3 regions of the Trichocoleus sp. FACHB-46 genome follow, and region 3 is predicted to be linked to each of the others. Evidence: predicted binding sites of a transcription regulator. Region 3 holds the regulator's gene; each other region holds the start of a gene.
The links. Region 3 encodes NtcA, which controls nitrogen genes in cyanobacteria. Its sites were predicted from a motif close to TTTGTANNNNNNNNTACAAA; they were not measured.
Positions count from the first base shown of each region.

Region 1: a site for NtcA is predicted at 893-912, ahead of H6F72_RS20985 (MSMEG_0569 family flavin-dependent oxidoreductase). Genes of this name have one in related genera too.
Region 2: a site for NtcA is predicted at 2,335-2,354, ahead of H6F72_RS03625 (ChaB family protein). Genes of this name have one in related genera too.

Region 1 covers NZ_JACJOD010000032.1:177,457-181,638, forward strand. Annotated here, with positions in the region: gene H6F72_RS20985 (MSMEG_0569 family flavin-dependent oxidoreductase) at 1-834, opposite strand, end outside; gene H6F72_RS20990 (LuxR C-terminal-related transcriptional regulator) at 967-2,439, opposite strand; gene H6F72_RS20995 (hemerythrin domain-containing protein) at 2,770-3,816, shown strand; gene H6F72_RS21000 (NB-ARC domain-containing protein) at 3,986-4,182, shown strand, end outside.
Region 2 covers NZ_JACJOD010000006.1:752,216-756,397, reverse strand. Annotated here, with positions in the region: gene H6F72_RS03640 (metallophosphoesterase family protein) at 1-82, opposite strand, end outside; gene H6F72_RS03635 (DUF1995 family protein) at 268-981, opposite strand; gene H6F72_RS03630 (cysteine desulfurase family protein) at 1,035-2,204, opposite strand; gene H6F72_RS03625 (ChaB family protein) at 2,465-2,734, shown strand; gene H6F72_RS03620 (hypothetical protein) at 2,913-3,122, shown strand; gene H6F72_RS03615 (phospholipase D-like domain-containing protein) at 3,198-4,182, shown strand, end outside.
Region 3 covers NZ_JACJOD010000013.1:392,574-399,113, forward strand. Annotated here, with positions in the region: gene H6F72_RS09435 (folate/biopterin family MFS transporter) at 1-720, opposite strand, end outside; gene H6F72_RS09440 (putative 2-dehydropantoate 2-reductase) at 878-1,855, shown strand; gene hisB (imidazoleglycerol-phosphate dehydratase HisB) at 1,857-2,534, opposite strand; gene fabI (enoyl-ACP reductase FabI) at 2,630-3,406, opposite strand; gene ntcA (global nitrogen regulator NtcA) at 3,790-4,461, shown strand; gene H6F72_RS09460 (DUF3084 domain-containing protein) at 4,724-6,343, shown strand; gene H6F72_RS09465 (pre-16S rRNA-processing nuclease YqgF) at 6,425-6,540, shown strand, end outside.

The DNA.
Region 1 (4,182 bases), on a different contig from region 3:
CCAGAATTCCAACTGGCGATCGCTAATATCCTTCAGCCTGCCATAAAGTTGCATCCCTTCTAGAGCAAATTGTCGTAAGTCAATCTCTCGACCTCCATCTCGACCTGTAACATAGTGGTTGGCTTTGGCCCTCACTTTTTCTTTTTGGGGATGCTCCTCAATCGATAAATCGTAATATCCCATCTGGTCCAGCCAATCGACCACATCTTTACCTCGGTACCGCCGGGGCGATCGCGGCGCACTCCCCACGCAGAGATGTACTTGTCTACCAGCCAAATGCAGATCTTCAGCAATTTGGCATCCTGACTGCCCTGTACCTACGACCAACACGGCTCCAGGCGGTAAAGACTGGGAGTTTTTATATTCTGAGGCGTGAAGTTGCGTGATGTTTTTAGGGAGCCGTTCAGCAATCTTTGGCACCTTAGGAAGATGGTAGCTACCGGATGCCACAACTACCTGGTCAGCCGTGTATTCTCCAATTGAAGTTGTCACCTCAAAGAAGTTTTGGGCTACATTCTGACTAAGCTTTAATACCTCAACACCTTGCTGAATGGGAGGATCGAAAGAGGCAGCATAAGCTTCAATATATTGCACAATTTCGTCTTTCTGCATGAAACCATGAGGATCATCGCCTGGATAGGCATAGCCTGGGAGTTTACATTGCCAATTGGGTGTGACTAAACAAAAAGAGTCCCAGCGCTTAGTGCGCCAAGCATAGCCAATTTTGTTCTTCTCAAAAACAATGTGATCGATGCCTCTCTCCTTCAAGCAATAGCTCATGGAAAGCCCTGACTGACCTCCACCCACAATAATGACTGAATAGTGATTGTTCATAAGCTGACTTCTGACTGGCTGGAATGTGTTGCCAGATTAAGTCCTGATTTCTCAAGTCTTTGTATCTCTCACTACGGAAGTGGGAGATCTAACAATAAGGACAGGAGAAACGATCGCAGCACTTTCTCAGATTTATGTAACCAGCCATCCCTTAGCGATCGCCTCATAAATCGCTTGGTAACGAGTCCGCGCCTGCAATTTCGCCAAGACATTATTCATGTGGAACTTAACGGTACTTTCGCTAATGATTAGATGATCGGCAATATCGCGATCGCGATGCCCCTGAGTCAACAAAGCCAGAATCTCCAACTCTCGCTCAGACAGAGTTTGCTGTTTTTCTAAATCTGGGTCAATACCCCACGATTTACCCTGTGACAACGCTTCTACTGCCTGTCTCAATGTCTCTGGGCTGGTAGACAAATCAACTTTGCCTCGAATCCCCTTCGGTGCAATTTGACTTCCCTGTTGCACCCACAGCACCCATTTCGCTGTCTGAATTTGTGTAGCATCATCGGTCAATAAGGGTACATTCTTGTTTGCTTCTTTAGCTATTTCACGGCAAACTGGTAGACCTGCCGAAAAAGCTAGATGTGTAAAGGCTAGTTGTAGAACTGATGAGCGGCATTGAATTCGCAGTTGATGACCACCGAGATCGCGCCAATCGGGTACTTTGAGCAAAAACTGCATGGCCCGTTGATTACTGGTGGCTTGGGTTTGCAGCACTCCCCCTAAACAGGTGACAGTAAAAAACAGTTTATTTAGGGAGGACGGCAAGCCATTTTGTGGATCGAGGTCGGGAAAATGAGTTGCCGGAATCATGGCCTCTAATGCTACAGACTCTGCTGTATAAATCAGCCGACAATAGTGACAGGTAAATTGGTACAAAGTTTCGGCTGCTTGCAAGAAGACATAAGCTACTGGCAGAGTGAGAGGTCGCTCTGTGCCTACCAAAGTTAAGCGGGTATCACTTAGCAGACTGACTAATTGATCAGAAAGAGAGAGATAGTTGAATTTAAGGCTCTGAACCGCAGGCTGGGCCATCAACTGCATCGAGTTTTGCCAAATCTGCTTTTCATGCTGATATTGTATAGCTGTGTCTAAGGCGATCGCTGTAACGGTGCAAAGGGTTTGTAAAACCTCTAGAAACTCTGTCTCCATTGCTTGATGGCTAAAAGTTGCCAGCACGCCGATGACTTTATCTTGAATCACTAAAGGATATCCTGCAAATCCTTGAATGTTGTTAGCGATCGCCCATTCGCGATTTCCTACCCAAGTTTCTGCTGCAAGATGATTGCTCAAAAAGGAAACTCGATTTTGAGCAATTTTGCCCACTTTGTAAGCTCCCATCGGGACTCGCCCAAAGGTGCCATTGAGATGCGTATACATCCCTGAAGAAGCAACCAACTTTAAGGTGGTTTGCTCTGGTTCTAGTAGCCAGATCCGGGCTAAGGCACAGTCAAACTTCTCTACCAAGCCATTGGCAACCCGACGGGCTATTTCTTCTGGTTCTAAGCAACCAGAAAAGCCTTGAGCAATTTCATTGCCCTGCTGCAGGTCAAACAGAATTCGAGTTGCATCAAGGTGCTCTATCAACGGATTAGGCATTGGTATATCGCTCCAGTCCCTAATCTATTGAGGACTAGATTGTTTCCTGACTCTGTATCTCAAGTTACGGAAGGGCTACCTATTCCGGTTTAGGGGCGATCTATATAAACCTAATATTTCCCTACAGCTTTTGACAGACTCACTGAAACATCTAACCTGAGTTAGGTGGATGATACCTGCAACCTAGCCAAAATCAAGATATGCAAGCCTTTTTGCTTGAAACATAGTCCACTATAGTGCTGACTTGCTGCTCCTTCATCCTATTGTCATCAGGATTGAGTCGCAAGAACAAAACATTCATCAACTGAACTTCTTTATAAGAGACACAACATGGTTGCAACCTTAGATGATACAAAGCGGCTAGCGATCGCAGAGAGATTGGCAGACTTGAGAGCACTTCAGGCTTTCATTCTCTCCAACGATCAAAAGCTAATTGAAGTTTGCCCTTACCAAGACGTGCGGGAACGGCTACAGAATATGCTGGCCGACGATCAGAAAAATCTTGGCATTATCGACACCGTCGTCGTGCAATACGGCATTCAATCTGAACCTAGTGCTGCAACCAAGGCTTTTATTCCTCAGTTTGAGCAGATGATCTCAGGTAATGAGTTGACGTTCTACCAAAAACTCATGCACCACGAACTGATGAAGCATAGTCAAGTGATGAGCGGCATCGTGATCCATAAGGCGGCTCAAAAGGTAGGAGCAGACATTGAGTTAGCCATTGGGCCTCTGAATACGGTTAACTTTGAAGGCCGAGCGCACCAAGAACAGCTCAAGGGCTTGCTAGAACAAGTTGGTGTTCGGGAAATGACAGGTCAAGATGCCGATCAGGGTCTCTGGGCTAGAGTCCAAGACGCGATCGCCGCTTTCTCTGGGGTGGCTGGCAGTGTGATCACTCAAAACACCGACAAGCAGGATATGAATATCCAGACTTTGATTCGGTTGGACCATGAGAAAGTGAATACCATCTTCACAGAAATTGGAGCCACCAAAGATCCTCAAAAACTCCAAGAGTACTTCGGCCAGCTCTACAAAGATTTGCTAGTTCACGCTCAAGCCGAGGAAGAAGTAGTTTATCCTAAGGTGCGTCCCTTCTATGGCAACGATGACACCCAGGAGCTATACGACGAGCAAGCTGAAATGAAGCGGATGCTGGATGAAATCAAAGCGATGAATCCTGCTGATGCTGATGCGTTTAGATCCAGAATCAAGGATTTGATGGATGCAGTTGGTGATCACATCCGTCAAGAAGAAAGCACGATGTTTTCCGCGATCGATCGCAATTGCAGCACTGAGCAAAAAGAGCAACTAGCCACTGAATTCAAAGCTACCAAGAGCCGTATTCAGCAAGAACTGGCAGCTTCTCTGCGATAACGATAAAGATTGACCTCTCCCCAAACCCCTCTCCTACAGGAGAGGGGCTTTGAATACTAATAAATAGTCCGGGATAATGTCTGTGGGGTGCGGAAACTATGAAATAGCCAGATGGGTGGCAGAATGACAGCCGCTCTATCTCAATGACATCAGCAAAGGGTGAGACAGAATGACCGTGGAGGAAGCATTAACAGTTGTTGAGCGAATCTTGCCTCAAGGACGGTTAAGCAAAATTCAGGCAGAAATTTTGCGTCAATCTTGGGACGGGAAGTCATACACAGATATAGCTCTCGCTTCTGACTACGATGCTGGCTATGTCAAGGATGTGGGATCTCACTTATGGCAGCTGCTCTCCAAAGTGTTAGG
Region 2 (4,182 bases), on a different contig from region 3:
TCGCCTCCAGCAAAATCATCAAGCCATCATAATGACCATGCACATCCCCGATGAAAATGCGACGGCGGGTAGATTCGCTCATCCGGTCCTCTCATGCAAAAACTTGAGCAAGGCTTCAGAGCTAGCCTAAATAGCTGCAATTTGCAATAAATTGAGATTGCAAAAGAGGAGCTATGGGAAGCACTGAACTCTTCTTATAGTATGCCCTGACTCACCTTGGCGATCGCACCGTAATTGTATCCAATGGTACCTCTCCTAAGGCCAGCGTTACTGCGTTAAGGCTCTGAGAAAACGCTGAAGTTCCGTCATAAAGCCTGTTTTAGGAGCTGGGGTAGGATCTTCAGGATTTCCAGTAGATTGGGCTAAAATTCGGTCGATTTCGTCGCCAGCGGGCTTGGTGTCAACTTCGGCAATTAGTTTGTAGTCGTCCTCTAATTCTAGCCAAACCTGCCAAGGGCCGGGATAGCAACGCAGCAAGGCTCCATTTTCCAAAGGGCGGAGATAATAACAAACCTCGAAAGTGCTAAGGAACCGAGTGCGTAGCTGCCGCCCCGCATAGCCTAAGCCAACTGTGGCAATGTCTTCCAGAACCGGATTTAAGAGAATAAAGGGGCGTTCTCCGGCTTCATCAGCCATTTTTTGCACCTCAGCCACTTCTACAGAAGTCGGGGCAACCATGAGAAAGGCTTGATCTTCTGGTAGCATCTTGCCCTTCAGCTCACCAATCCCTCGAATCTCAAAAGGTTTCTCTCCCCAGTCCCGCCGTGCCAGAGCCGCCGCACCAGCATCGGGAAAAAAAACTTTGAAGTTGGCTCCCAAATCTTCAAAAATACTCAAAAACTGCTCGGCGATCGGCATAGGTTTGAGTTCGGGGAAATTGAGTTCCACCTGGATCCGGCAAACACCGGCGTCTAGGGCTGCCTGGGTTGCAGTTTTGGCTTGCTCGATCGCGTCTTCAAGGTTTTTGGGAAGTTCAGCCATTGTTCAGTCAGGTTCTTGAGGGCTTATGGGTGCCGAGGAAGATCACTAGCCTGCTAGGAGCGGCTCCCTACTAATTGTACGGGCATAAGTCGCTCTAGAACCTGCTGGAACACGGTGGCTGTCCAATCAATATCTGCCACTGTAGTCTCTCGGCCTAACGTGAACCGGATGCCGCCTTTCGCCAAGCGATCGCTATATCCCATTGCCAGCAAAATCGGACTGGGAGTTGTTTTGCCACTATGACAGGCAGAACCTGCACTAATCGCAATCCCCGCCAGATTCATTTGGCGCACCAAGGTTTTGCCATTTAGGGTTTCGCTATCGGTAGCCTGAAGACAAACGCTGACATGGTGCGGTAAGCGATTCCAGCGATCGCCCGTGACAGTTACGCCTGGAATCGCTAGTAATTGATCGAACAAGCGATCGCGCAGCCGCATCAAGCGGGGCGTTTCGGTGGCTAGTTCCGCGATCGCTTGTTCTGCCGCTATGCCAAACCCTGCGATCGCAGGTACGGCCTGAGTCCCAGAACGCAGCTTAAACTCTTGCCCACCACCACCGATCAGCGGCACCAACTCCACTCCAGTTCGCACATACAAAGCCCCAGATCCTTGCGGTCCATACAGCTTGTGGCTGGACAACGAGAGTAAATCTACCGGAAGCTGCTGCACATCTAGCTGCAAACGGCCTGCGACCTGCACGGCATCAGTATGAAACAATGCGCCATGATTACGAGCAATTTCACCGAGCACCTGGATGGGCTGCAAGGTACCAATTTCGCTCTGCCCGTAGATCACTGAAACTAAAACCGTATTACTTTGCAAGGCATGGCGTAAATCCTGAGGATTTACCCGCCCCTGAGCATCCACAGGTAAGCGAGTTACTTCCCATCCCCACTGCTCCAATAAGCGCACAGGCTCTGCGATCGCCGAGTGCTCCACGCTAGAAATAATCACATGTTGAGGTGTGGTGTACTGCCGCACCACTCCCAGAATTGCCAAGTTATCCGATTCGGTACCGCCCGACGTAAACACGATCGCTTCAGGCGGAGCATTGAGCAAGCTAGCCACTTGAATGCGGGCCCGTTCTACCAAGGTCGCGGCCCGACTACCCCACTCATGCAAGCTAGAAGGATTGCCCCACTGCACCGTCAAAGCCTGCTGCATGGCAGCGATCGCTTCGGCACGAGGGGGAGTTGTCGCACTGTAATCCAGATAGATTTGCATGAGTAGTCGCGTTCTAAAGCTTTAAATTAAGGCATTGCTTTCTTCCAGCATACCTTTCAATCCCAAGCGTACCGATCCAGTCAAGATGTCCCGCCTTTGGTTTAGGATTGGGAGCCCTTTGAAGCAATTAATTGTATCCCTAACGACAGAAAGAATTAAAGTTAGCTGCCCCTTGGGGTAGAACGAACCAGCGTATCTAATTCGCTTCTAGGCTGAGGAACTTCCAACTATTGCTGCATAGGATGATCGCAAGTCTCAGTATGAAAACGGAGCTTATTAAGCAAATGGCACCAGAACAACAGCAAGAGCAAAACCTACCTCAAGAAGCTCAGCAACTCCCCGAATCAGCCCAAAAGATCTTCCAAGCTGCAATGCGAAGTGCTCAATCTGATGGTCTGTCTCAAGAGGGAGCGATGAATGTCGCTTGGACCACAGTCAAGCATGATTACATTCAAGGCAGCGACGGTAAGTGGCAGCGCAAGCCCGAGGACGAACACAGATACAAGTCAACGGTCGTCAGCGGTAACTAACAAGTGTGGCAATTGCGGCTCTGGAGTGACTACAAAAAGCGTAGTTAAACTCATTCCAGTATGCCAGATTACCTTAACCCCTCACAGAAAGTGCTAGGGGTTATTTTTGATTCTTGTCTGAGACTAAGACGATTGATTTCGAGACATTACCACTCAAGTTGCAGGTGGAGCCGAGATAATGGAAACCAACGCGATCCTAGAAATCCGTGTACAAAATTTGCTACTAAAACTGGAAGACATGGAGCGGAGGCAAGACTCTACCGTTAAAGCAATTTTTCAGCTTTATGAAGCAGTGCGCTGGCTGAACGCAGGCAATCACGAACGAGTAGCCAGTGAGCTGGAAGACGCCATTATGACGTTACAGGAAGCCGCGAAGAAACCTCATTAGCGGCTAATGGTAATGATGCTATGGGCTAGGGCAACCTCTAGACATGCATCCCTCATTGCCGTCAGGAGCGCTATTTTGCTTTTTCCGGTTTCCCTGCGATCGCGTTTTTGCTTGAGCCTGTTGCTGGTTTTGAGCCTGAGTGCTTGCCAACAAGTGCAGTCTCAGCCACAGCAATCTGCACCTGCACCACTGCCCCAAGATCCGTTAGTTCAGGCTTACTTCAATCACGAACCTGCTGCCAAATACACCGAGCCTTACCGCCAGCAAACTCGCCCTGGCGATAACCTAGAGCAGCAAATTATTGACGCGATCGCCTCAGCGCAATCTACCGTAGATGTTGCCGTTCAAGAGCTGCGGTTGCCCAAGATTGCCCAAGCCTTGATCGATCGCCAAAAAGCAGGCGTGAAGGTACGGGTGATTTTAGAAAACACCTATAGCCAACCTTGGAGCGCGATCACCGAAGCTGAACTAGAGAAGCTGCCCGAACGAGAGCGCAGCCGCTATGAGGAATACCAAAAGCTCGCAGACCTCGACCAAGACGGCAAACTCACCCCAGAAGAAATTAATCAAGGCGACACTTTAGTCATGTTGCGGCAAGCGCAGGTGCCTTGGATTGATGACACCGCCAACGGCTCTGCTGGCAGTGACTTGATGCACCATAAATTTGTCGTGGTGGATGGACAACGCCTAATCATCACTTCGGCCAATTTCACTACTAGTGATATTCATGGCGATTTCTCTCGCCCTGCCAGTCAAGGCAACGCTAACAACATGTTGCGGATTCCCAGCGCCGAATTAGCTAGCTTATTCACCCAAGAGTTCAACACTATGTGGGGCGATGGTCCTGGGGGCAAGTCCGATAGCAAGTTTGGCCTACAAAAGCCCTATCGTTCTCCCCAAACAGTTGTGCTTGGCAGCACATCAGTTACAGTGCAGTTCTCGCCTACCAGTCCCTCCCGTCCCTGGAGTCAAAGTGGGAGCGGACTCATTGGCAAAACCTTGGGTGCAGCTCAGCGATCGGTGAATTTGGCGTTGTTTGTATTTTCCGAGCAGCGTTTAT
Region 3 (6,540 bases):
CCAAATTGCCTTCTGCGTCACTGCTTGGCGCAACTGACCTAATTGATGACTCACCACTGACCAGTTGGGCCTAGCACTGACGCGGGACTCAGCAATCAGGCCAGCTACGGCTGAGACAATGAGAGGAAAGGAAGCGGTAATAGCGAAGATGGTATGAGCATCAAAGCGCTGTAGCAAGGAGCCACTAAAGTAAGCAGTCAACAGCCCCCCTAGCGCCGAAGAGCCCCAACACAAAGATTGCAGCGAGCCCGCAGTACTCACCGACTCCTCGCGGGCCCGTTCTACCACCAGCGAGTCCACAATCACGTCGCTAACCGCTACAGACAGCGAGCCAAGGGCGATCGCGAGCGTAGCAGCCCAAGCCGTATGCACCATCGTCGCCAGAGCAATCCAGGAGCTTGCTCCTAGCACACCCGACAAAATTAGGTAGGGACGGCGACGATAGCCAAAAATGGGCAACCCATCGGAAACAAAGCCAAAGACAGGCTTAATCATCCAGGGCAGCGCCGCAATCCCCATCAAAGCTGATACTTGCGCTGGACCAATCCCTAACTCATCTTTGAGAAAGAAGCTAATGGCTAAGCGAGCCAAGCCGAGAATGCCTTGCACAAAGTAAACCAACAAAATCGCTGTTAACTCTGCGCTTGGCTCCTGCCCAAAGAAAACTTTTTCTGTGAAAGATGACTTGATTTTGGACCAACCAGATTCAGAAACAATCATTGATAATTGTTCATAAATATCAATGCCTACCATGATAGCCGTCCGTTCTCTAGCCTGTCTCTAAATCCACCTTGCGACCCATAAAGCTCTAGTCAGCCTAGGACCACATCCCCTCATTACAGTATGTTTGAACAGGAGCAAGCAGGGAGTAGGAGTCATGGGGGCCTCTTTGGGTGCTGTACCCAATCGTCGTTATGCAATTTTAGGTACAGGAGCATTAGGGGGCTTTTATGGGGCGCGGCTTCAGCAAGCAGGCACAGAAGTCCATTTCCTGCTCAGAAGTGACTACGAACAGGTGCAGCAGCAAGGATTAGTGATCGAGTCACCTGAGGAGAATTTCACGCTACCTCAGGTCTATGCTTACCGTCGAGTCGAGGAGATGCCTCGCTGCGATGTAGTGGTGGTCGCACTCAAAAGTACCCACAATCACTTGTTGCCAGCCCTACTTCCTCGGGTGCTCAAAGAAGATGGCGTTGTCTTAGTGCTGCAAAATGGCTTGGGCTTAGAAGCAGAAGTGGCTCAAATTGTAGGTGCGGAGCGCGTCATGGGTGGACTGTGCTTTATTTGTTCCAACAAAGTGGGTCCTGGCCACATTCGCCACCTTGACTACGGAGCCATTACCTTAGGTGAGTACGCAGCAAACTATCAAGTGGGTGGTGTCACAGAGCGCATGTCTCAGATCGCTCAAGACTTTACCCAGGCGAGCATCTCGATCCACTTGGCGGCAGACCTACTCCTAGCCCGCTGGCGCAAGCTGGTTTGGAATATTCCCTTCAACGGCTTGTCAGTGGTCCTCAACGCCACAACTGATGCGCTGATGGCCGATCGCTACACTTATGCTTTGGCAGAGCAATTGATGCGAGAAGTTGCCTTAGGAGCAAAAGTGCAGAGTCGCGCGATCGCCGATAATTTTATTCAAGAAATGCTGGATGACACGGTGAAGATGAAGCCCTACCGCACCAGCATGAAAATTGACTACGACGAAGGCAGACCTCTGGAAGTCGAGGCAATTTTTGGCAACCCACTACGAGCTGCCCAAGCCGCAGGAGTGCAGCTTCCACAAATTGCCATGCTCTACCAGCAGTTGAAGTTTTTGAGCGATCGCACCCGAGCCCAATCCCCGGAGAAAGAATAGATTACAAAACGCCTTTGGAACTGGGAATGGTGTGAGCCCGACGGGGATCGGTTTCTGTAGCAACGCGCAAAGCACGAGCAAATGCCTTGAATGTGGCTTCAATAATATGGTGTGAATTGATGCCATCTAGCTGACGGATGTGCAGCGTCATCTGGCTGTGATTCACCACTGCCACAAAAAATTCTCGTACCAGTTGCGTGTCGTAAGTGCCGACTCGTTCGGTAGGGATTTGCAGGCCATAGCTAATGTGAGGCCGACCAGATAAATCTAGAGCTACCTGGATTAGAGCTTCGTCCAAGGGCGCGAGGAAATTGCCAAACCGGACAATGCCTTTGCGATCGCCCAACGATTTAGCCAGAGCTTGACCCAGGGTAATGCCCACATCTTCGTTGGTGTGATGGTCATCAATTTCTAAGTCACCCGTCGCTCGCACCTCTAGGTCAAACAGCCCATGCGAAGCAATCTGATGCAACATGTGGTCGAGAAATGGAATACCTGTGGCTGCTACACAGCGACCCTGTCCATCCAAATTAATGGTGACATGCACATCTGTCTCACCTGTTTTGCGGCTGACTGAGGCCACTCGTCCTGAAAATACGGGTTCTAATGATGCTCCGTTGGCCTGCTCGAAGGCTGTGCGGTGCTCTTGGGAAGACGCTTCATGAATGCTAGTCTGCATAGGCCCTACTCAATACTGGGAAGTAAAAACTGGAAGGGAGAAACTTTGAGCCTGCGCAGGCAGGCCAAACGGTTGTAGTCACTTAATGGCAGCCACTACATCCCCATGATCTCATAGCCAGAATCAACATAGAGGATTTGCCCTGTCATACCGCTGGACAAATCACTGCATAGGAACGCCGCTGTATTGCCAACTTCTAGTTGAGTCACAGTGCGCCGCAGGGGTGCCACTTCTTCCACATGATGAATCATGTCCAGAATTCCCCCAACCGCAGAGGAGGCGAGAGTTCTAATTGGGCCAGCAGAAATGCCATTGACTCGAATATTGTGGGGGCCCAGTTCTGCGGCCAAGTATTTAACGCTCATTTCTAAGCCCGCTTTGGCAATGCCCATAACGTTATAGTTGGGCACCACACGCACCCCGCCCAAGTAGGTCAATGTGACAATGCTGCCGCCTTCTGTCATCAGGGGTTTAGCGGCACCACTGAGCTGAATTAACGAATAAGTGCTGATGTCTAAGGCTGTGGTAAATCCTGGCCGCGAGGTGTTGCTAAAGTGGCCAGATAAGTCATCTTTGTTGGCAAAGGCCAGACAGTGAACCAAGATATCTAGCTTGCCCCACTTCTCCTTCACAGTCTCAAAGGTGGACTGAATCTGAGCATCATCTTGCACATTGCAAGGCACAAACAAGCTGGGTTCTAGCGGTTCAACCAGTTCTGCTACTTTTTTTTCCATCTTGCCCCGCTCATCGGGCAGATAGGTAATCCCTAGGTTGGCACCCGCTTTATGGAGTTGTTGGGCAATTCCCCAAGCAATCGAGCGATTGTTAGCAATGCCTGTGACTAAGGCATTTTTTCCGGTCAGATCCAGCATGGCAATCTCTTCGTTAAGGGCAATTACGAGAATACTCAAAGATGGGGGCTTAAAGATATTGACATCTACTGTCGCTGGCAGGGTGATACGCTGCCTTGAGTCCTATCACAAGATATCTGTCTTTAGGGGGAGTAAGATAGGGTCTAAATAGATCGCTTACAGCTAAGATCCGTTCGTTTGTAGTCCTCGAAACAGCAGCCAAATTCTTCAGCCATTGGCGATCGCTGGCCGATTGTGTATCAAATAGAACAAAAAATGACTCTGGAGTAAGTTTAAGTGTTCTAAAGTCATCAATTGCTTACAGTTGGCTCACCTTCGTAAGGTTCATCTCCAGACGAGCGGCCCATGAAGGTTGGAGAAGGGCATCGAAAAGGTAAAAGGATATGGTAATGACGCAGGATAGGCCGTTAGCATCTGTGTTTCGTCAACTGGGAGGCGGAGCATTTCCTCCCGTGATCGAAACGTTTGATCGAGGCAAGACGATTTTCTTCCCCGGTGATCCAGCGGAGCGTGTCTACTTTTTGGTCCGAGGTGCGGTCAAACTGTCTCGCGTTTATGAAGCGGGCGAAGAAATCACCGTAGCCTTGCTGCGAGAAAATAGTGTCTTTGGGGTTCTCTCGCTGATTACGGGCAATCGCTCCGATCGCTTTTATCACGCAGTTGCTTTTACTCCGGCGGAATTGCTGTCGGTGCCCATTGAGCAAGTGGAAAAAGCCCTCAAGGATAACCCAGAGCTGTCGATGCTGATGTTGCAAGGGTTGTCTTCGCGCATCTTGCAGACTGAGATGATGATCGAAACCTTGGCCCACCGAGATATGGGATCACGCTTGGTCAGCTTCTTGCTCATCCTCTGTCGTGACTTTGGCGTTCCTGGCCCTGACGGGATCACAATTGATTTGAAATTGTCGCATCAGGCGATCGCAGAAGCGATTGGTTCCACCCGTGTCACAGTCACACGCCTACTTGGAGATCTGCGACAGGAGAAGATGATTTCCATCCATAAGAAAAAAATTACGGTTCATAATCCCGTCGCTCTCAGTCAACAGTTCAGTTGATCTGCTATGGTTAACCTCTAGTAATAACAAGCGCTTACAGCGACTTGAATACAGCTCTCTGGCCGAGGAAGGTGCTTCATGGCACTCCTGCGAGGAAACAAAGAGAGCCCTGATGCTCTCCTGACGCTGAGGCAAGGCAGCAACTTTTGCTATCTGGGTCTGCTTGTTGTCGTCCTACAGGTGTGATGGCACACAAAACTTCTGGGGCATGAGATAGGCTGTATCTGAGTTGGGTGTGAGCCAAATGGCTTCCTGAGGGTAGATGACCAGCGGGTACATCTTAATTGTGGCAATCTTGGTGTTGGGGGGTGTGATCGCAACGGTGGGCGATCGCATCGGTACGCGCGTAGGCAAGGCTCGCCTCAGCTTGTTTAACTTGCGTCCTCGCAAAACCGCGGTCTTGGTGACGATTGTCACGGGTGGCATCATTTCTGCTTCTACACTCGCCATTTTGTTTGCTGTGAGTGATCAACTCCGTACTGGCGTTTTTGAATTGGGCAAAATTCAGAAAAACCTCTCTAGGGCGCGAGAAGATTTAGCAAAGACGAGAGTTCAAAAAAACCAAGTTGAGCAAGAGCTGACCCAAGCTCGCGCGGAGCAAGTTTCGGCCCAACAACGGCTGGATCGGATTAATTTGTTTCTTAAGGCCGCGATCGCCAAGCAAGCGACGACAGAAGCACAGCTAAATCGTACGCAAACCCAGCTAGGTCGAGTCGAGGCCGAAAGAGCTCGCACCGAAGCTCAGCTCGATCAAACTCAGAGCCAACTGAGCCGCGCGGAAGCAGAAAAGGATCGGATTGAAGATGCCAAAGACCGCACCGAAGTAGAACTAAACCGAACTCAAACGCAACTAAGCACTGTTTCTCAGCAAGCAACGGGACTCCGCTCCGAGATCGACCGACTGGATAACGAGCGCCAAAACTTGATTAAAGAAACTAAAGATTTAGAGATTCAACAAGCCAATTTAGAGAAAGCTGTTCAAACCTTGCAGCGGTACTACCAGTACTATCAAGCGCAATATGAAACCCTACGCCAAGGCAACGTTGCTCTCTTCCGGGGACAAGTGTTGTCAGCAGGGGTCGTGCGGATCGTTTCTCCCACAGGCGCTCAGCAAGCAATAGACCAGTTACTGCGAGAAGCAAATCGTAACGCTATCAAGTTGACCCGTCCTGGTACTGGTCAAGTCAGCGAGCAGATTATTCAAATCACCAGACCGGAAGTAGAACAACTGGTTGACCAAATTGAAGATGGTCGCGATTACGTCATTAGAATTCTCTCAGCGGGTAACTATGTGCTAGGAGAAAAGAGCGTTCAGGTGGTGGCGAGCGCTACGCTCAACCAAGTCGCATTTCTTTCTGGTGATGTCATTGCTGCCGCTTCAGTTGATCCATCTACCCTAACTGAAGCCGACATTCAAAAGCGGATCGAACTGTTGCTAGCCGCCACGGAGTTTCGAGCCAGAGGTGCGGGGGTACTCACGGAAGGAGTACAGATCGCTGCAAATGGTCCTAGCGTCACGGCAATTTTGAGCTTTGCCGAGCAGTTGAAGCAGTATCGCCAGCCGCTCGATTTAAAGGTTGTAACCACGGGTGTGATCTACACAGCAGGCCCGCTGAAGGTGGAGTTGTTAGCGATTCAGAATGGCCAAGTGGTGCTGAGTACTAGTCGGGACATTCCTCGACCCAATCGTCCTCAACCCAACAGCAGTCCATCTCCTCAACCCAACAATGCCACTCCTAATCCAAACAATCCAAACAACAGCGTGACTCAAGAGGACGCTAATTTTGAGTTTCAACATTCAGACCCTTACCCTGGAAAAGCCCCTAATTCCAAGCCGTCAGATGTCTCTCCCAGCCCCTTCGTCAGTCCTGACGATTTGTAACGGCAGGTCGTTACAATAAAGCAGAGTGACGCTGACAAGTTGAGCTGTTTCCTCGTTCTGCTGGCAAATGATTAGAATTTCATGGTCTTAAATCCTCCCCCCAATCCTGATCAGCCGATCATCTTAGGCTTCGATCCTGGTCGCCACAAATGTGGTTTAGCTGCGATGGGAGTAGACCGGACGCTACATTACCACCA